One region of the Micromonospora sp. NPDC049089 genome, then DNA from elsewhere that is predicted to be linked to it. Evidence: riboswitches for the same ligand, from Rfam matches in the RefSeq annotation. Region 1 holds a riboswitch; each other region holds the start of a gene.
What was found. Region 1 has a riboswitch for cyclic di-AMP ahead of AB0B48_RS12785 (hypothetical protein). Riboswitches for the same ligand answer to the same signal wherever they lie in the genome.
Positions count from the first base shown of each region.

Region 2: linked by a shared signal. The riboswitch ahead of AB0B48_RS12935 (C39 family peptidase) and the one ahead of AB0B48_RS12785 (hypothetical protein) in region 1 are both predicted to bind cyclic di-AMP.
Region 3: linked by a shared signal. The riboswitch ahead of AB0B48_RS14960 (hypothetical protein) and the one ahead of AB0B48_RS12785 (hypothetical protein) in region 1 are both predicted to bind cyclic di-AMP.
Region 4: linked by a shared signal. The riboswitch ahead of AB0B48_RS14045 (NlpC/P60 family protein) and the one ahead of AB0B48_RS12785 (hypothetical protein) in region 1 are both predicted to bind cyclic di-AMP.

Region 1 is NZ_JBEZEH010000058.1:6,513-10,291, forward strand. Features, by position in the region: gene AB0B48_RS12775 (heavy metal translocating P-type ATPase) at 1-451, opposite strand, end outside; gene AB0B48_RS12780 (YibE/F family protein) at 904-2,292, shown strand; cyclic di-AMP (ydaO/yuaA leader) riboswitch at 2,459-2,589, shown strand; gene AB0B48_RS12785 (hypothetical protein) at 2,594-3,613, shown strand; gene AB0B48_RS12790 (carbonic anhydrase) at 3,670-3,779, opposite strand, start outside.
Region 2 is NZ_JBEZEH010000059.1:7,622-11,400, forward strand. Features, by position in the region: gene AB0B48_RS12925 (CDP-glycerol glycerophosphotransferase family protein) at 1-600, shown strand, start outside; gene AB0B48_RS12930 (alpha/beta fold hydrolase) at 605-1,351, opposite strand; gene AB0B48_RS12935 (C39 family peptidase) at 1,474-2,322, opposite strand; cyclic di-AMP (ydaO/yuaA leader) riboswitch at 2,554-2,694, opposite strand; gene AB0B48_RS12940 (hypothetical protein) at 2,979-3,749, opposite strand.
Region 3 is NZ_JBEZEH010000073.1:3,947-7,725, forward strand. Features, by position in the region: gene AB0B48_RS14955 (hypothetical protein) at 1-499, opposite strand, end outside; gene AB0B48_RS14960 (hypothetical protein) at 641-1,654, opposite strand; cyclic di-AMP (ydaO/yuaA leader) riboswitch at 1,711-1,842, opposite strand; gene AB0B48_RS14965 (cation diffusion facilitator family transporter) at 1,961-2,878, opposite strand; gene AB0B48_RS14970 (AAA family ATPase) at 2,985-3,779, opposite strand, start outside.
Region 4 is NZ_JBEZEH010000067.1:4,115-7,893, forward strand. Features, by position in the region: gene AB0B48_RS14040 (peptidoglycan recognition family protein) at 1-1,710, opposite strand, end outside; cyclic di-AMP (ydaO/yuaA leader) riboswitch at 1,946-2,081, shown strand; gene AB0B48_RS14045 (NlpC/P60 family protein) at 2,095-3,135, shown strand; gene dcd (dCTP deaminase) at 3,196-3,774, opposite strand.

The DNA.
Region 1 (3,779 bases):
GCACGGCCTCGACCCGCCCGTCCGCCGCCACCCGTTCGGCCTCGTCCGGCAACAGCGCGGCCAGCGCCGCGAGCGCTCCCCGGGCCTGTCCGATGGCCTTCATCTCCTGCCAGTGCCCGAGCAGCATGATGGTGACCAGCGCGGCCAACTCCCACCAGAAGTCCAGGTCGAAGACGCCGACGCTGGTCGCCAGGGACGCGGCGTACGCGACGGTGATCGCCATCGCGACCAGCAGCATCATTCCGGGCGCCCGGTCCCGGACCTCTCGGACCGCACCGACCAGGAACGGCCAACCGCCCCACCAGAACACCACCGAGCCGAGCACCGGGCCCACCCAGCCCTGACCGGGGACGACGTCCCCGCTCAGGCCCAGCCGACCCGACACGAGATGACTCGTCAGCACCACCGGGATGGTCAATACCAGGCAGACCCAGAACCGACGGCGAAACATCGCCGGATCGTGTCCGGCGTGCTTGTCGTGTCCGGCGTGCTTGTCGTGCCCGGCGTGCTTGTCGTGCCCGGAATGCTTGTCGTGCGGCACGGGTTCGGCGTGTCGCGGTCGGTCGGGGTCGGGCGGTGACGGAGCGGGCATGGCTCCAACATGCCGCCCCGGAGACCGCCGCGCGAGCGGTTCGGCCGCCCGACACTCCGCCACGACCTGCAACCCCCGGATGGGCTGGCTAGCATCTCCCCCGATGGCCCTCCGAATGCCGCTGCACAGTCGGGCACCGGCGCCGCCACGTCGTGGCGGTGCCCCCAGCCGACCGGGCCGAGCACTGACCGTCCGTGATCAAGCGGTCGTCAGGCAGCGATCCGCCCCGCCGTCCGCCGCGTTTCCACCGCAACGGTGAACCGCCCGGCCCGCTGACCCGTATCCCGCACCGGATCGTTGGGAGTCTCACCTTGGCCGCCGACCACACTCACCCCGCTCCGTCCGCCCCGCCTCGGGTGCGACGGATCCTCGTCGTGACTGTGGTACCCCTCTTCGTCGCCACCGTGCTGGCCGCGGTGCTGCTCTGGCCGCGCGGCGGGTCACCGCAGACCGATGGTGGTGCGGACGTGCCGCGCTACCCCGGCACTGTCACCCGGGTGGTGAGCGAGCCGTGCCCGCCGGCGCCGTCGGTCCCCGAGGGCACACCGAGGGTCGGCGATGGGCGGTGCGGCACTGTCGACGTGCGGGTGGACGACGGGCCGACCGCCGGCCAGCAGGTACGGACTCCGGTGCCCGACGGGCCCGGCGCACCCCGGGTCGAGGTCGGCGACGAGGTCGTCCTGGTCGAGCTGGCCGACCCGACCGATCCCACCACCAGCAACTGGAACATCGCCGAGCACCAACGCGGCACCCCGATGGTGTGGCTGGCGGTGATCTTCGCGGCCGCGATCGTCGCGTTCGGTCGGTGGCGAGGTCTGGCCGCGCTCGCCGGGCTGGCCGCCAGCTTCGCCATCCTGCTCACCTTCGTGCTGCCGGGCATCAGCGCCGGCAGGTCACCGCTGCTGGTGGCGGTGGTCGGCGCGGCCCTGATCATGTTCGTGGTGCTCTATCTGACCCACGGGGTCACCGCACAGACCTCGGTCGCGGTGCTCGGCACCCTGGGCAGCCTGGTCCTGACCGGCGTGCTCGCCACCATCGCCACGGCCGCGACCCACCTCACCGGCTTCGGCAGCGAGGACGCCACCACCCTGTCGATGTTCCAGGGCGACGTGGACCTGCACGGACTGCTGCTCGCCGGAATCATCATCGGGTCACTCGGGGTGCTCGACGACGTGACGGTCACCCAGGCGGCCACCGTCACCGAACTGGCGAACGCCAACCCCGGGCTGACCCGGTTGCAGCTCTACCGTGCCGCCACCCGGGTCGGTCGCGCGCACATCGCCTCCACTGTCAACACCATCGTGCTGGCGTACGCGGGTGCCTCACTGCCCCTGCTGCTCCTGCTCACTGCCGACTCGCGGCCGATCGGGCAGATCCTCACCAGTGAGTTCCTCGCGCAGGAGATCGTCCGCAGCGCGGTCGCCACCCTCGGTCTGATCGCCGCCGTACCACTGACCACCGGGCTGGCCGCGGTGGTCACCGCCGCCGGGCGCGCCGACGCCTCAGCGCTCACCGACGCCTCAGCGCCCACCGACGCTCCCGCGCCCCGGCCCCAGCCGGACCGCAGCGAGGCACTGGCCGCACTCAGCTCACCGCGAACGGCCGGCTCCGACGAACCGGACCGGACGCGGACCGCACCCCCACCCGAGGCCACCGACCGGTGGCCGAAGTCGAACAGGAGCACGGATACGGCATGGTGACACTCCTCAGCGTGACCAGATCGGGCATCCACCCTGAGAACCCCGTCACTGGTCACTCAACGCTATGGCGAAATGACGCTTTTGGTCGGCATCCAGGCGTAGCTCAGCCGGTCGACTCTCGGGTAACCTCGCTGCCGGTTACCGATGAAGGCGCGAAGCGGCGCCTGCGGTGCCACCGCCCAATCGCCAACCGGCGAGCCGGGGACCCAGGTACCTGGGGTGAATCCGCATCAGCGGTAGGGGCCACTTCCGCCCCGAACCCGTCAGCTAACCCGGTCGGCGGTCGACGGAAGGGAACATTGTGACGGCACCCCTACGCCGCTGGTTGACACCCGTGGTGGCCGTGATCGCCGCACTGACCGTGTTCGCCGGGCCGTTCCCGGCGCACGCCGCCCCGACGAACCCCACACCGTCCGGGCACGAGGAGGACGGCGAGCCCAAGCTGCTCAACGACGTCATCGAGCAGGCCAACCGTGACTACTCCGCCGCGAAGTCCAAGCTGGACAAGTCCAAGAAGCGGCAGAGCGAGTTGGCGGCGGAGGTCAACCGGGCCAAGGCCGAACTGGACGCGTTGGCCCCGCAGGTCGGGCAGATCGCCGCCCAGGCGTACCGGACCGGCCGGATCGGCGCGGTCGCGATGCTGCTGGAGAGCGACGCGCCCGACTCGTTCGTCCAGCGCGCCGGGCTGCTCGACGAGATCAACATGGTCAACGAGAAGAAGCTCTCCGAGGTCAACGAGGTGAAGTCCCGCGCCGAGCAGGCCAAGCTGGCCCTCGACACCGAGGTGCGCGAGCAGCAGAAGCAGACCGCCCTGATGGCGAAGCGCAAGAGCGAGGCCGACAAGGCGCTCTCCCTCGTCGGCGGCAAGGGTTTCACCGGCGGCCTGGTGGATGCCACCTCCAAGGTCGCGAAGATCGGCCCGGGTCGCACGGCCGACGGGGACTGGAAGGCCCAGTCGTGCAGCGAGAACGACCCCACCACCTCCGGCTGCATCACGCCGCGCACGCTGCACGCGTACAAGGAGGTCAAGGCGGCCGGCTTCAACCGGTTCGTCGGCTGCTACCGCCCCGGCGGGCCGTGGGAGCACCCGAAGGGCCGCGCCTGCGACTGGTCGCTACAGAAGAGCGGGTTCTCCCCGTGGCACAACAACGACACCAGGACGTACGGCAACAACGTCGCCGCGTTCCTCATCCGTAACGCCGACCGGCTCGGCATCTACTACGTGATCTGGAACCGGCAGATCTGGTTCCCGGCCACCGGCTGGAGTTCGTACAGCGGGCCGTCGAACCACACCGACCACGTTCACATGTCGCTGCTCTGACCCGCCCGATCTCCGTCGAGGGCCGTTCCGCGTGACGCGGAGCGGCCCTCGTCGCGTCAGACGGTGGCAGGCGCGGCCGGGTCGGTCGATTCGGCCGGGGTCGTGAAGCCGGCCGGCACGGCGGCCACCTGGCGTACCGCTCCGGCTGCCAGTCGGTAGGACACGC
Region 2 (3,779 bases), on a different contig from region 1:
CTCTACACGCCGACCTGGACCGGGCACCACGCCGACGCCGACTACTGCTCGCTACCGGTGGCCGAAAGCCTGCTGCGTCGACTGTTGGAACGCGGCGCGACGGTGATCCTGCGAGCCCACCCGTACACCACGCAGAACCCGGCATCGGCCCGGCAACTGGGCCGCCTGACCGAACTGCTCGTCGCCGACCGGGCCCGCACCGGCCGCCAGCACGTGGTCGGCGCGGCGGCTCGGGAGCTGAGCCTGACCGAGTGCGTCAACTCCGCCGACGCGCTGGTCTCCGACGTGTCCGGAGTGATCTCGGACTTCCTCTACTCCGGCAAGCCGTACGCGGTCACCGACATGGGCGACGAGGGCGACCGGTTCGTGGAGCGGTTCCCGCTGGCCGGGTCGGGTTACGTGCTGCGTCGGGACATGTCCAACGTGGACGACGTGCTGACCGCACTGCTGGACACCGACCCGCTGGCCGAGGCCCGCTGGGCCACCCGCCGCCGCTACCTGGGTGACTTCCCGGCCGAGTCGTACGCCGAGGCGTTCCTGGCCGCCGCCCGCCGGGAGCTGGCACCGGCCGAGGCGCTCACCGCGACCGCACCGGCATAGCCGCTCAGCGGTAAGGATCCAGCAGCGCCAGCACCGCCGCCGGGTCCTCCACGTGCGCGTTGTGTCCGAGACCGGGCAGCGTGGCGACCGGTACGCCGTACTCCTTGAGCTGTTCGTCGGTGACCATCGGGTCGTTCTCCCCGCGCGCCAGCACCACCGGCACGTCGGTCGCCGCCAGCAGCGCGGCCAGATCGGGCTCGCCGACGGCGAAGGCGGCCGGGTCCATGGCGAGGCGCCACCGGCCGTCGACCTGGCGCAGCCCGGCTTCCACCACCGGGTGGTCCGGCGGGACCAGACCGGTGAGCCCGGCGACCCGCAGGTAGCGGCGAGCCGCCTCGGTGCGGGTGGCGAACCAGCTCACCGGTCGGGCGGCGAGCTCGGCGGCGCGGGTCAGCTCGGCGGGTGACCAGAGTGCCTTGATGCCCAGCCCGACCACGGCGTCCACCGGCGTTCCGGCGTCGCGGGCGGCCAGCGCCAGGCCGACCACCCCACCCAGCGAGTGCCCGAGCACGACCAGCCGGTCGTCGGGGACGAGGGCCCGCGCGATCTGCTGAGCGAAGCCCGCGAAGGAGTACGACGGCAGCGGCGACGCCCAGCCGTGGCCGGCGAGGTCCGGTGCCAGCCACCGCCCGGGCCAGTGCTGCTCAAGGTACGGGGCCCAGGGCAACCACACGTCCCCGGTCGTTCCCATCCCGTGCAGCAGCAGCAGGACCGGCCCGCGGCCGGTGTGACCACCCGTTTCATCCACCACGGCCGCAGTCTCCCACGGTTCACGGTCGGGTACGAGGGCCGTCGATGGCGGGCCGGGCGGACAAACGCCGCGGGCGCCGGCCCCTTGTGGGAGACGGCGCCCGCGGCGGTCAGGTGCCCGGGTCAGGCGGAGTAGCCCCGGCTGGTGATCCAGTTGGCCAGGTCGATCGTGGTGATCCAGTACGACGGGTCGGCCGGGTTCGCCGAGTCGGCGATCCGCACGGTGCGACCGTTGTCCTTGTAGCCCACCACGGCGATGTAGTGCCCACCGCCGTAGGAGTGCCACCCGCCGTCGGTGTCGACGGCGTCCCCGACGACGTTGGCCACCACGCCCCGGCCGTCGGTGACGGCCTTCACCACGTCGGCCTGGAGCCGGTCCATCTGGGCCGGGCTGGGCGTGCCGGGGAACATCCGGGTCCGGTACGGGGAGCCCTTCACCTCGGCGTTGAGCACCCGGGTGGTGTCCTCGGCCGAGTTGGTTCCCATCTCGGTGGTGCCCAGTTCGGCGCCGAGCTCTTCCTGGGTGCGGTCGATGCCGGCGGCGCTGAGCGCGTTCCGGGTGGCCGCCGGGCCGCAGTTGTAGTAGGTGTTCTGCGCCTCGTAGTCGTAGTCGAGCACCTTCGTCGCGGGGGGCTTCGGCGGCGTCGGCTTACGGGTGAGGTCGGGGTTGCTCTTGGCCTTGGCGGCGGGCGACGCGGCGCTGGTGGCCGGGGCGGCCGTGGTCGGCGCGGCGCTGGCCGAGGGGGACGCGTCCCGAGCCTCACTGCGGGAGGCGGCGACGTCGCTGCGCATCTCGGCGACGGTGGTCGCGGTGCGCTGGCCGGCCGGGGCGTCGTCGGCAGTGGTGAGCAGGGCGCCGGTGGTGGTGGCGATCGCGAGGGCTGCGGCGGAGGCGGCGACGATCTGGTACGGGCGCTCGGTGGCGAGGCGACGGAGCTGGCGCTGCAGGGTGTGCTTCACGGGGTCCTCCACGGATCGGGGGGAGAGCGGCACACCGGGGCCGGACCGGTATCCGGGCAGGCGCCAGCGCGCGGACAGTGGTCCGCGGGTGTGAACCGCTCAGGGGAACGCCCGGATCGGCCGGGCGGGAAAGGCGATGACCCGGGGGTCAGCTCACCGTCACGCGACGAATGAGCGGGTGCACCGCCGCGCCGTGGAGGCGAGGGAACAACCGAGGGGTGGAAAGGTGCTGCACGAGGATGGGACTCCTTCCGACACCGCCTACCGGGTTAGCTGACGGATTCGGGCGGGAAGACGCCCTACCGCGGGCCGTGGCTCGCGGATTCACCCCGGACTTACTGGTGGGTCCCCGGTTCGTTGATCACGATTAAGCGGGTCGATGCGGCGTCGCGTCTTGCGATCGGTTACCGCACCGGACGGGACGACACTACTGGCGTCTCAACGCCCTGCCAAGCCAGGTTCACCTGCGTAAACCCCAATTGGCGCCACAATTTCTGCGCGTAATGCCGATGATGTGACTCGATGGGACAACCAGTTACGGCGACGCCTACGGGCGACAACCGGACAGGCCGCAAAGAACGCGGCCACAATCGTGGGAACAATCCCGTCGATCGCGTCGGACGTCCGATTTCTCGATCGGGTGACCGGCCTCACATAACGGATTGGGCTCAACCCACCCGGGCCGGGCGCCACAGTGCCACGACGGCGGGACGCAACGCCCCGGCGACCGTGCGGCGCGCGGGGACCAGGGTCGGGCGGAGCCGGGCCGCCGCCGCGTACGCCTCCTCGGCGAGGGCACGAGCCGACTCGGCGGCCAATTCCGCGTCGCGCCAGGCGACCCGCTCACGGTCGGCGGCCACCTGGTAATCGGTCGACCGCGCATCCCGGATCACCCGGCTGATCAGCACCTCCTGCTCGACCGGGTGTCGCCGGGGATCCCAGCCGCGCCGGTGCCCGAACACGTCGCCGAGCTGCGCCATGGTCAGGTCGCCCCGCCAGTACGCCGCCATCGCCGCCCGGTGCAGATAGCGTTCCCGGGCGGCGTACTCGGCGGGGGTGTGCGGGGTCTGCGGGGTGGGCAGTGCCCCCGCGCCAGCGAAGCGACGCGCGGCGGCGTCCGCCTCGTCGTACCCGATCCAGGCCTGCTCCAGCTGTTCCTGAGCGGTCAGCCAGGCGGCACGCCGCCGCTTGGCGGTGGTGGCCGCGCGGGCCGCGGCAACGGCCACCTCCTCGGCGTAGCGGCGCCTGTCGACGGCCTCGGCGGCGGCCAACTCCTGGGCGGTGGGCCCGGCCGGGACCGGGTCGCCGGTCGGCCGGGCCCGTTCGGGGCGGGCGGCCAGCACGGTGAGCAGGCCCAGGGTCAGCAGGAACAGCGTCGACCAGATGGCGGCGGCCCGCGGCACCTCGGTCACGAACTGGTAGAAGACGACGGTCTCCATGGTCGGCACCTCGGGGAGAGAGCAGTGCGA
Region 3 (3,779 bases), on a different contig from region 1:
AGATCGGGGTTGGCGCGCTCTTGCGGGTCGGGCGGGTGGTGGGACGTCGGCCCCACGGCTTGTAGGTGGAGAGCACTGTCGCGATGACCATCAGGCTGGTCGACACCGCCGGCGCGATGACCAGGTCGGCGCGATCGCGGGCGGGCAGGGCGGCGCCGACCGCTCCGGCGTGACGCAGATTCGGGGTGAGCAGGAACAGCACCAGCCCGACCATCACCGTGGTGATCACGAGCTTGACCAGCACCCACCGGTGGCGCAGCAGGCCCCACGGGGTGAGCAGCGAGCTGGCGACTCCGATCAACCACACCAGGACGCTCAGCGGCGCGAACAGCACCGTGCCGACCAGAGCCGTGACCGGATAGACCACCGCCGGATCGGCGCCCCGCTGCACGGCGACGCCGAGGGTGAGCAGCACCAGGTCGGCGCCGAGCCAGCCCAGCGAGGTGACGAGGTGCAGGGTGAGCAGCGCCTTGCGGGTGGTGGGTCGGATCCGAGGCATACCGCGATGCTGCCCGCCGGCCACCGCCGGGTCGTCCGACGAGCGACGACATCAGGGGTACGCCCGGTGACGTAGCCCGGCCCCTGACGCACGTGATGCCTGTGAGCCATCCAGTGGCTCACAGGCATCACGACGCGTCGGTCAGTAGACCGACAGGTGTACGTGGTTGGTGTGGTCGCTGGACGGGTCGCCGCCCGCCCCGCTGTACGACTTCCACCCGCTGCTGGGCAGCCAGATCTGCCTGTACCAGATCACGTAGAGCACGGCGAGCCGGTCCGCGTTGCGGATGAAGTACGCGGCCAGGTTGTTGCCGTACGTCTTGTCGCCGCCGGTGGCGTCGCCGCCGAAGCCGTTCTTCTGCGCCGCGAAGTCGCAGGCCCGGCCCTTCGGGTGTTCACCCGAGCCGCTGGGGCGGTGGCACGAGACGTACCGGGTGAATCCCGCGGCCTTGGCCTGGTTGAGCGCGTGCAGGGTGCGCGGGGTGATGCAGCCGTTGGCCGGCGTGGGGTCGTTGACGCTGCACGACTCGGAGGGCCAGGAGCCGTCGGAGTTGCGCGGTGCGGCCTTCGCGTTGGCGCTGGAGGTGCCCCGGTTGGAGCCGGCGTCGGCGGTGGTCTGCGGCTTGGGCGTGGTGGCCACACTCAGGGCCCGTTCGGCCTGCTCCTTGCGCTTGGCCATCACCGCGACCTGCTTGCGCTGTTCGTTGATCTCGCCGTCCAGGGCGACCCGGGTGCGGTTGGCCTTGTCCTTGGTGTCCAGCAGGTCGCGCAGCACCCGGTCCTCGTTGGCCGCCACCGCGTCCAGCGCGGCCGCCCGGTCCATGAAGCCTTCCGGGGTGTTGCTGTTGAGCAGCGCCGACACCGCACCCAGCCGGCCGGTGCGGTAGGCGACCTCGGCGATCTCGCCGACCTTGCCGTTGCGCTGGTCGATCTCGACCTCGATGGTCTTCAACTGGGTGCCGAGCTGCTTCTGCCGTTGCACTGACGTGTCCAGGGCGCGCTTCGCGTCCAGGTAGCCCTTGCTGGCCGCATCGAGCTGGGCTCGCAACGCCGGGGTGCCGCCCTCCTCGTCGGAGTCGGGTGCGGCGGCTCGCAGGCCGGTCGGGGGAGCGGCCGAGGCGGTGCCGGCCGGAAGCGCGACGCCGAGGGCGAACATCGCGACGATCAGGGCCGCCAGTCGGGCGGCGGGTGGTCGTGCTGGTGCCACTGCGCATGTCCTTCCGTCAGCCGCCGACCGGGTTAGCTGACGGGTTCGGGACGGAAGATCCCTACCGCTGACGCGGATACACCCCAGGAACATGGTTCCCCGGTTCGCCCAGTTGGGCGATTAGGCGGCGACCGCCACCGGCGCCGGGAGGGCGCCGCCTGGTGACGGCCGGGACCGAGCCTACCGGTGCGGGTGGGGCCGCTGCAGCCGATGTGACGGACGGTGCGTACGTCACCACGGAAATCGACGAACCGGTCACCATTCGATGGAGCCGCAGGCTCCAGAAGCGGCGCCGGGCTCGATCTGCAATGTCGCGTGTTCGATGCGGAAGTCGTCGTGCAGGGCCGTACGTGCCGCGGTGAGCACCGCGCCGACCTCCGCGCCCGGTGCCATGGTCAGGTGGGCGGAGGCCACCTCCATGCCCGAGGTGAGCGTCCAGACGTGCAGGTCGTGCACCTCGACGACACCGGGGACGGCGGCGAGCCGGTCGTGCACGGCGGTCACCTGGAGGTGCTCCGGGGCGGCCTGCACCAGGATGCGGATAGCGGCGCGGGCCAGCCGCCAGGTGCGCGGCAGGATGAACACGCCGATGGCGACCGCGACCAGAGGGTCGGCCCACCACCAGTCGGTGACGGTGATGAGCAGCGCCGCGCCGATGACGCCGACCGAGCCGAGCAGGTCACCGAGCACCTCCAGGTAGGCGCCCTGGAGGTTGATGCTCTCCCGGGCTCCGGCGCGCAGCAGCGCGAACGCGGCGATGTTCGCGAGCAGGCCGAGCACGGCCACCGCGAGCATCGGGCCGGCGATGACCTCATGCGGGTCACCGAAGCGGCGGATCGCCTCGACCACCACGTAGATCGCGACGCCGGAGAGCAGGACGGCGTTGGCCAGCGCGGCGAGCACCTCGAGCCGGTAGAGCCCGAAGGTGCGCTGCGGGTCGCCGGTGGCCCGCCGGGTCGCCGTGATGGCGGCGAGCGCCATCCCGATGCCGAGCACGTCGGTGAACATGTGCCCGGCGTCGGAGAGCAGGGCGAGCGAGCCGGTGTGCAGTGCGACCACCGCTTCGACCACCATCAGGGTGGCGAGCAATCCGAAGGCCGCCCAGAGTCGACCTCGGTGCTGGTGTGCGGCATTGGCGACGGACCCATGGTGGTGGTCATGACCTGCGCCCACGAGAACCACCTTCCGCCGCTGGTCGGGACCCGGTCAAATGTATGCTCACATCGCTATGTGTGCAAGTGTACGGGCAGGGCGTTCCGTCGGCGGCAGTCCGCACACGTCAGCTGGTCGGGTCGATGGTGGTGAGCCGCTGGGTGGCCCGGGAGAGCGCCACGTACAGGGTGCGCACCCCGGCGCCCGGATCCGCCCGGATCTCGCTCGGGGCGACCAGCACCACCCCGTCGTACTCCATGCCCTTGGCCTCCAGGCTGGTCACCACCTGCAACCTGGGTGCGCCGAGCGCGCCCAGCCAACCGGCGACCTCGTCCCGGCGGGGGACCGGCGTGATCACCCCGACCGTGCCCTCCACCTCGGCCAGCAGGCCGGCGGCGGCCTCCACGGTCGCGGTCTCCAAGCCCGTCGCGGGCACCACCAGCTCCACCGGCTCGACCCCGGTGGAGCGGACGGCGGTCGGCAGCGGCAGGTCCGGGTAGAGCCGCCGGATCTCCGCCGCCGCCACCGCGAAGATCTCCGCCGAGTTGCGGTAGTTGGTGGTGAGCGTGAAGTCGTGTCGCTTACGCCGGCCCAGCGCCTGGTCGCGGGCCCGGGTCAGCTCCTCCGGATCGCCGGTCCACGCGGTCTGCGCGGGGTCGCCCACCACGGTCCAGGAGGCCAGTCGGCCGCGTCGACCGATCATCCGCCACTGCATCGGTGAGACGTCCTGTGCCTCGTCCACCACCACGTGCGCGTAGTCCCGGTAGTCCTCGGGGCGCTCCCGGGCCGCCGCGCGGGCGGCCCGTTGCCGTTCACCGAGGGTGCTCAGCTCGCGGACGCCGCCGGCGAGCTGGAACGGGTCGCGTCGTGCGCGGGCCGGCTGCGCGGGCTTGCCGAGCAGCGCGTCCAGCTCGTCAAGCAG
Region 4 (3,779 bases), on a different contig from region 1:
CGCCCGTCCGTAGACCGGAACGGTGGCTCTTCCGGGCTTCGGTGTCGCCACGACTCCGACGGTCCAACTGGCGGTCGGCGCGGACGACGGGTTGTGGAACCAGGCCCGCTGCCCGAGGTACCAGATCGCCGTCCAGTCGCCCTGCCGGCCGGCCAGCGCATACGTCTGCCCGGCTGACGCCCTGGCCCCGTGGTCCGACACCGCCATCGTGTTCGGGCTGCCGTCCGGGCGGAGCGCGATGTCGTTGACCAGCGGCGCGTCAGCGGACGGCGCGCTGCGCAGCACCACCGACGAGGAACCGCGCGGAGCGCAGGGCACGCCCACCGTGACGCAGTCGGTGAACGCCGGCTGGTTGGTGGTGTAGTCCGGGTCGATCCGGACCAGCCCGGTGGCCGGGGTGCCGGTGTCCAGTCGGGGGGCGTGCAGCAGGTCGAAGTAGTGCGTCCAGTCCCAGTAGGGGCCCGGATCCCAGTGCATTCCCCGCACTGTCGAGGGGATGGTGCCGGGCACGTTGTCGTGGCCGATGATGTGCTGGCGGTCCAGTGGGATGCCCAGCCGCAGCGCCAGGTGCCGGACGAGCTTCGCCGAGGTCCGGTACATCGCCTCGGTGTACCAGGTGCCCTGCGCCGCGAAGCCCTCGTGTTCCAACCCGATCGACTTCGCGTTGACGTACCAGTTGCCGGCGTGCCAGCCGACGTCCTTCGTCTTGACGTGCTGGGCGATGTGCCCGTCGACCGAGCGCAGCGAGTAGTGCCAGCTCACGTAGGTTGGGTCCTGGACGAGTTGCAGGGTGGTGGCCCAACTCGCCTCGGTGTCGTGGATGACGATGTACTCGATCTTCTGCCGCGCGGGCCGGTCGGAGAGGTCGTGGTTGCCGTAGTCCCCGTCGTCGAACGCCTCGTAGGGCGCCGGGATCCATTCGCAGGAGATGGTGCGGGGGCATTCCACCCCGTCCGGGCGGGCCAGCCGGCGCAGGCCCAGCCGGTCCAGCCAGGACCGTTCGGGCCGCACTGCGCGGGCCGGCAGGGTGATCCGCTGGCCGTCGTCGGTCACCCGGGCTTCGCCCGCGCCGATGGTGGTGAAGACCTCGTCGGCGAAGGCCGCCGCGGCGTCGGCGCTGTCCGCGCCCGAGTAGCGGGCCACCGCGCCGTACCAGGCCGCCGGGTCGGTGCCCGCGCCGACCGGCGCGCCCAGATCCCTCTGGTACGCGCTCAGCAGCGCCGCCCCACCCCGGATGTTGAGGCCCGCGTCGGTACGCAGTGCCTCGGGGGCGGCACCAGTCAGCGCGGCGGCGGCGTCGACGGTCTGCAACGCGGCGGTGGACGGGGCGGGCGCCTCGACCGGTCGGGGCGCGGGCACCCGGGCCGGCCGGGAGTCGTCACCGCGTGGGTCCTCGGCTCCGGCGTCGTGGTGACCGCGTCCGGGTAGGGCGGCCACGTGCCGCGCGTCGGTCAGGTGCATCGGGCCGTAGCCGCCACTGGTGCTCGGTGTGCCGGCGTTGGTGTCCCAACGGGACTCCAGGTAGGAGACGCCGAGCAGCACGACGGCCGGTACGCCGTACTCGGTGGCCGCGTCGGCGTACTGCTGTTGGCGGTCGGTGGTGGGCGCGGCGGCGGCCGGGCCGACGGAGAGTGGCACCGTGGTCGCGGCGGCGACCACGGTGGCGGCGAGCAGTGCGCGCCAGCCGGTCGACAGGGTTGGATGGTGCATCGAACCCCCTAGATTCTCGCGGAGTGAGGTCAAATCACCATCGCGCCGTCCGGGAGCTCGCGTCAATACCTTTCCATCTATCGACGTGCACGGAAAGAATTCTTCACACACGGTCAGTGACCTCGTCCAATCCGTACGGAGTGTCACGGCCGCACGGGTTGCGGATCGGTAACGGGCGTCTCTACTCTGGTCATTTGTCGGCCCGACAGCAGCTCCGCCCACCCCGGGCGGTAACGGACCGACACCGCCGAGTCGTTTCCGAGCGAACCGGGGACCCAGGTCCCTCGGGGTGAATCCGCAGCCACTGCGGTAGGGCGCCGACTTCCCGCCCGAACCCGTCAGCTAACCCGGTAGGCGGTCAGGAAGAAGGAGTACGGAACCCCGGTGGCACTCCATGCCCCGCGGCCGTCGTCCGAGCGGTCGGCATCAGCCGGCCCGGCGTCGATAGTGCCGCGCCCACGCTGGTCCCGCTTAACCACCGCACTCGCCGCGCTGGCCGGCGTCGCCGTCGTTCTGACCGGTAGTGCCACGGCGGCCCACGCCGACCCCTCCGTCGCCGAGATCGAGCGCCAGATCGACGCCGACTGGAACAAGCTCGAACCGGTCATCGAACGGCACAACGCCACCCGCATCGACCTCGCCGCGAAGCGCAAGCAGGCAGACGCGCTGGCCGCCCGGATCACTCCGCTCGAGCGCCAGGTCGACGCCGCGATGGACAAGGTCAGCGCCCTTGCCGTACGCGCCTACATGGGTGAGAACGTCTCGACCGTCAACGCGATGCTGGGCAGCCGGTCGCCCAGCGAGGTGGTCGGCCAGCTCGAAATGCTGGACCGCTTCGCGCACGACCAGCAGAAGGACGTACGCCAGGTGGCCGACCTGCGCGACCAACTGGCCGCGCAGAAGGCGCCACTGGACGAGATGGTGGCCCAGCTGACCCGCACGGAAGCCCAGCTGGCGGCGAAGAAGAAGCAGATCAACGACGAGATCGACCGCCTGCAGAAGCTGCGCCTGAAGGTGTACGGCAGCGGCGGCGGCGGTCCGCTGCGCCCGGCGCCCTGCCCGGGTAGCTACCCCGGCGGTGCCGCGGGCACCGCGGTCAAGTTCGCCTGCGCGCAGATCGGCAAGCCCTACGTCTGGGGTGCCGAGGGTCCGAACTCGTACGACTGCTCCGGGCTCATGCTGGCCGCCTGGGCGAAGGCCGGCGTGTCGCTGCCGCACAACGCCGCCGCGCAGAGCCGGGTCACCAAGAACGTCAGCAAGGGTGACCTGCGCCCCGGCGACCTGGTCTTCTACTACAGCGACATCCACCACGTCGGCATGTACGTCGGCGGCGGCTGGGTGGTGCACGCCTCGCAGGCTGGTCAACCGGTCAAGATGAAGAAGGTCGACGACGGCCCGATCCACAGCTACGGCCGTCCAGGCTGACCCAGTGTGACCGAAGGGCCCGTCGCGATCTCCTCGCGGCGGGCCCTCGTCGTTCTGGTCCTAGCGGGTGGGCCAGGTGCGCCAGTGCTGCCAGGCGCGGCTGGGTGTCGGCCCCCGCTGGCCCTGGTAGCGCGAGCCGTAGACCACCGAGCCGTACGGGTGCTCGGCTGGCGAGGAGAGCCGGAAGATGCAGAGCTGCCCGATCTTCATGCCCGGCCAGAGGGTGATCGGCAGGTTCGCCACGTTCGAGAGTTCCAGCGTCACGTGGCCGGAGAAGCCCGGGTCGATGAAACCGGCGGTGGAGTGCGTGAGCAGCCCGAGCCGGCCCAGGGAGCTCTTGCCCTCCAGTCGGCCGGCGAGCTGGTCACCCAGCGAGATGACCTCGAGCGTCGAGGCGAGCACGAACTCCCCCGGGTGCAGCACGAACGGCTCGCCGTCGGGGACCTCGACCGCCGAGGTCAGGTCGTCCTGCTGCATGGCCGGATCGATGTGGGTGTAGAGGTGGTTGTTGAAGACCCGGAACAGCCGGTCGAGTCGGACGTCGATGCTGGAGGGTTGGACCAGGGTGGGCTCGAACGGCTCCAAGCCCAGCGTGCCGGCCTTGATCTCGGAGACCAGGTCACGGTCGGAGAGCAGCATCGGAC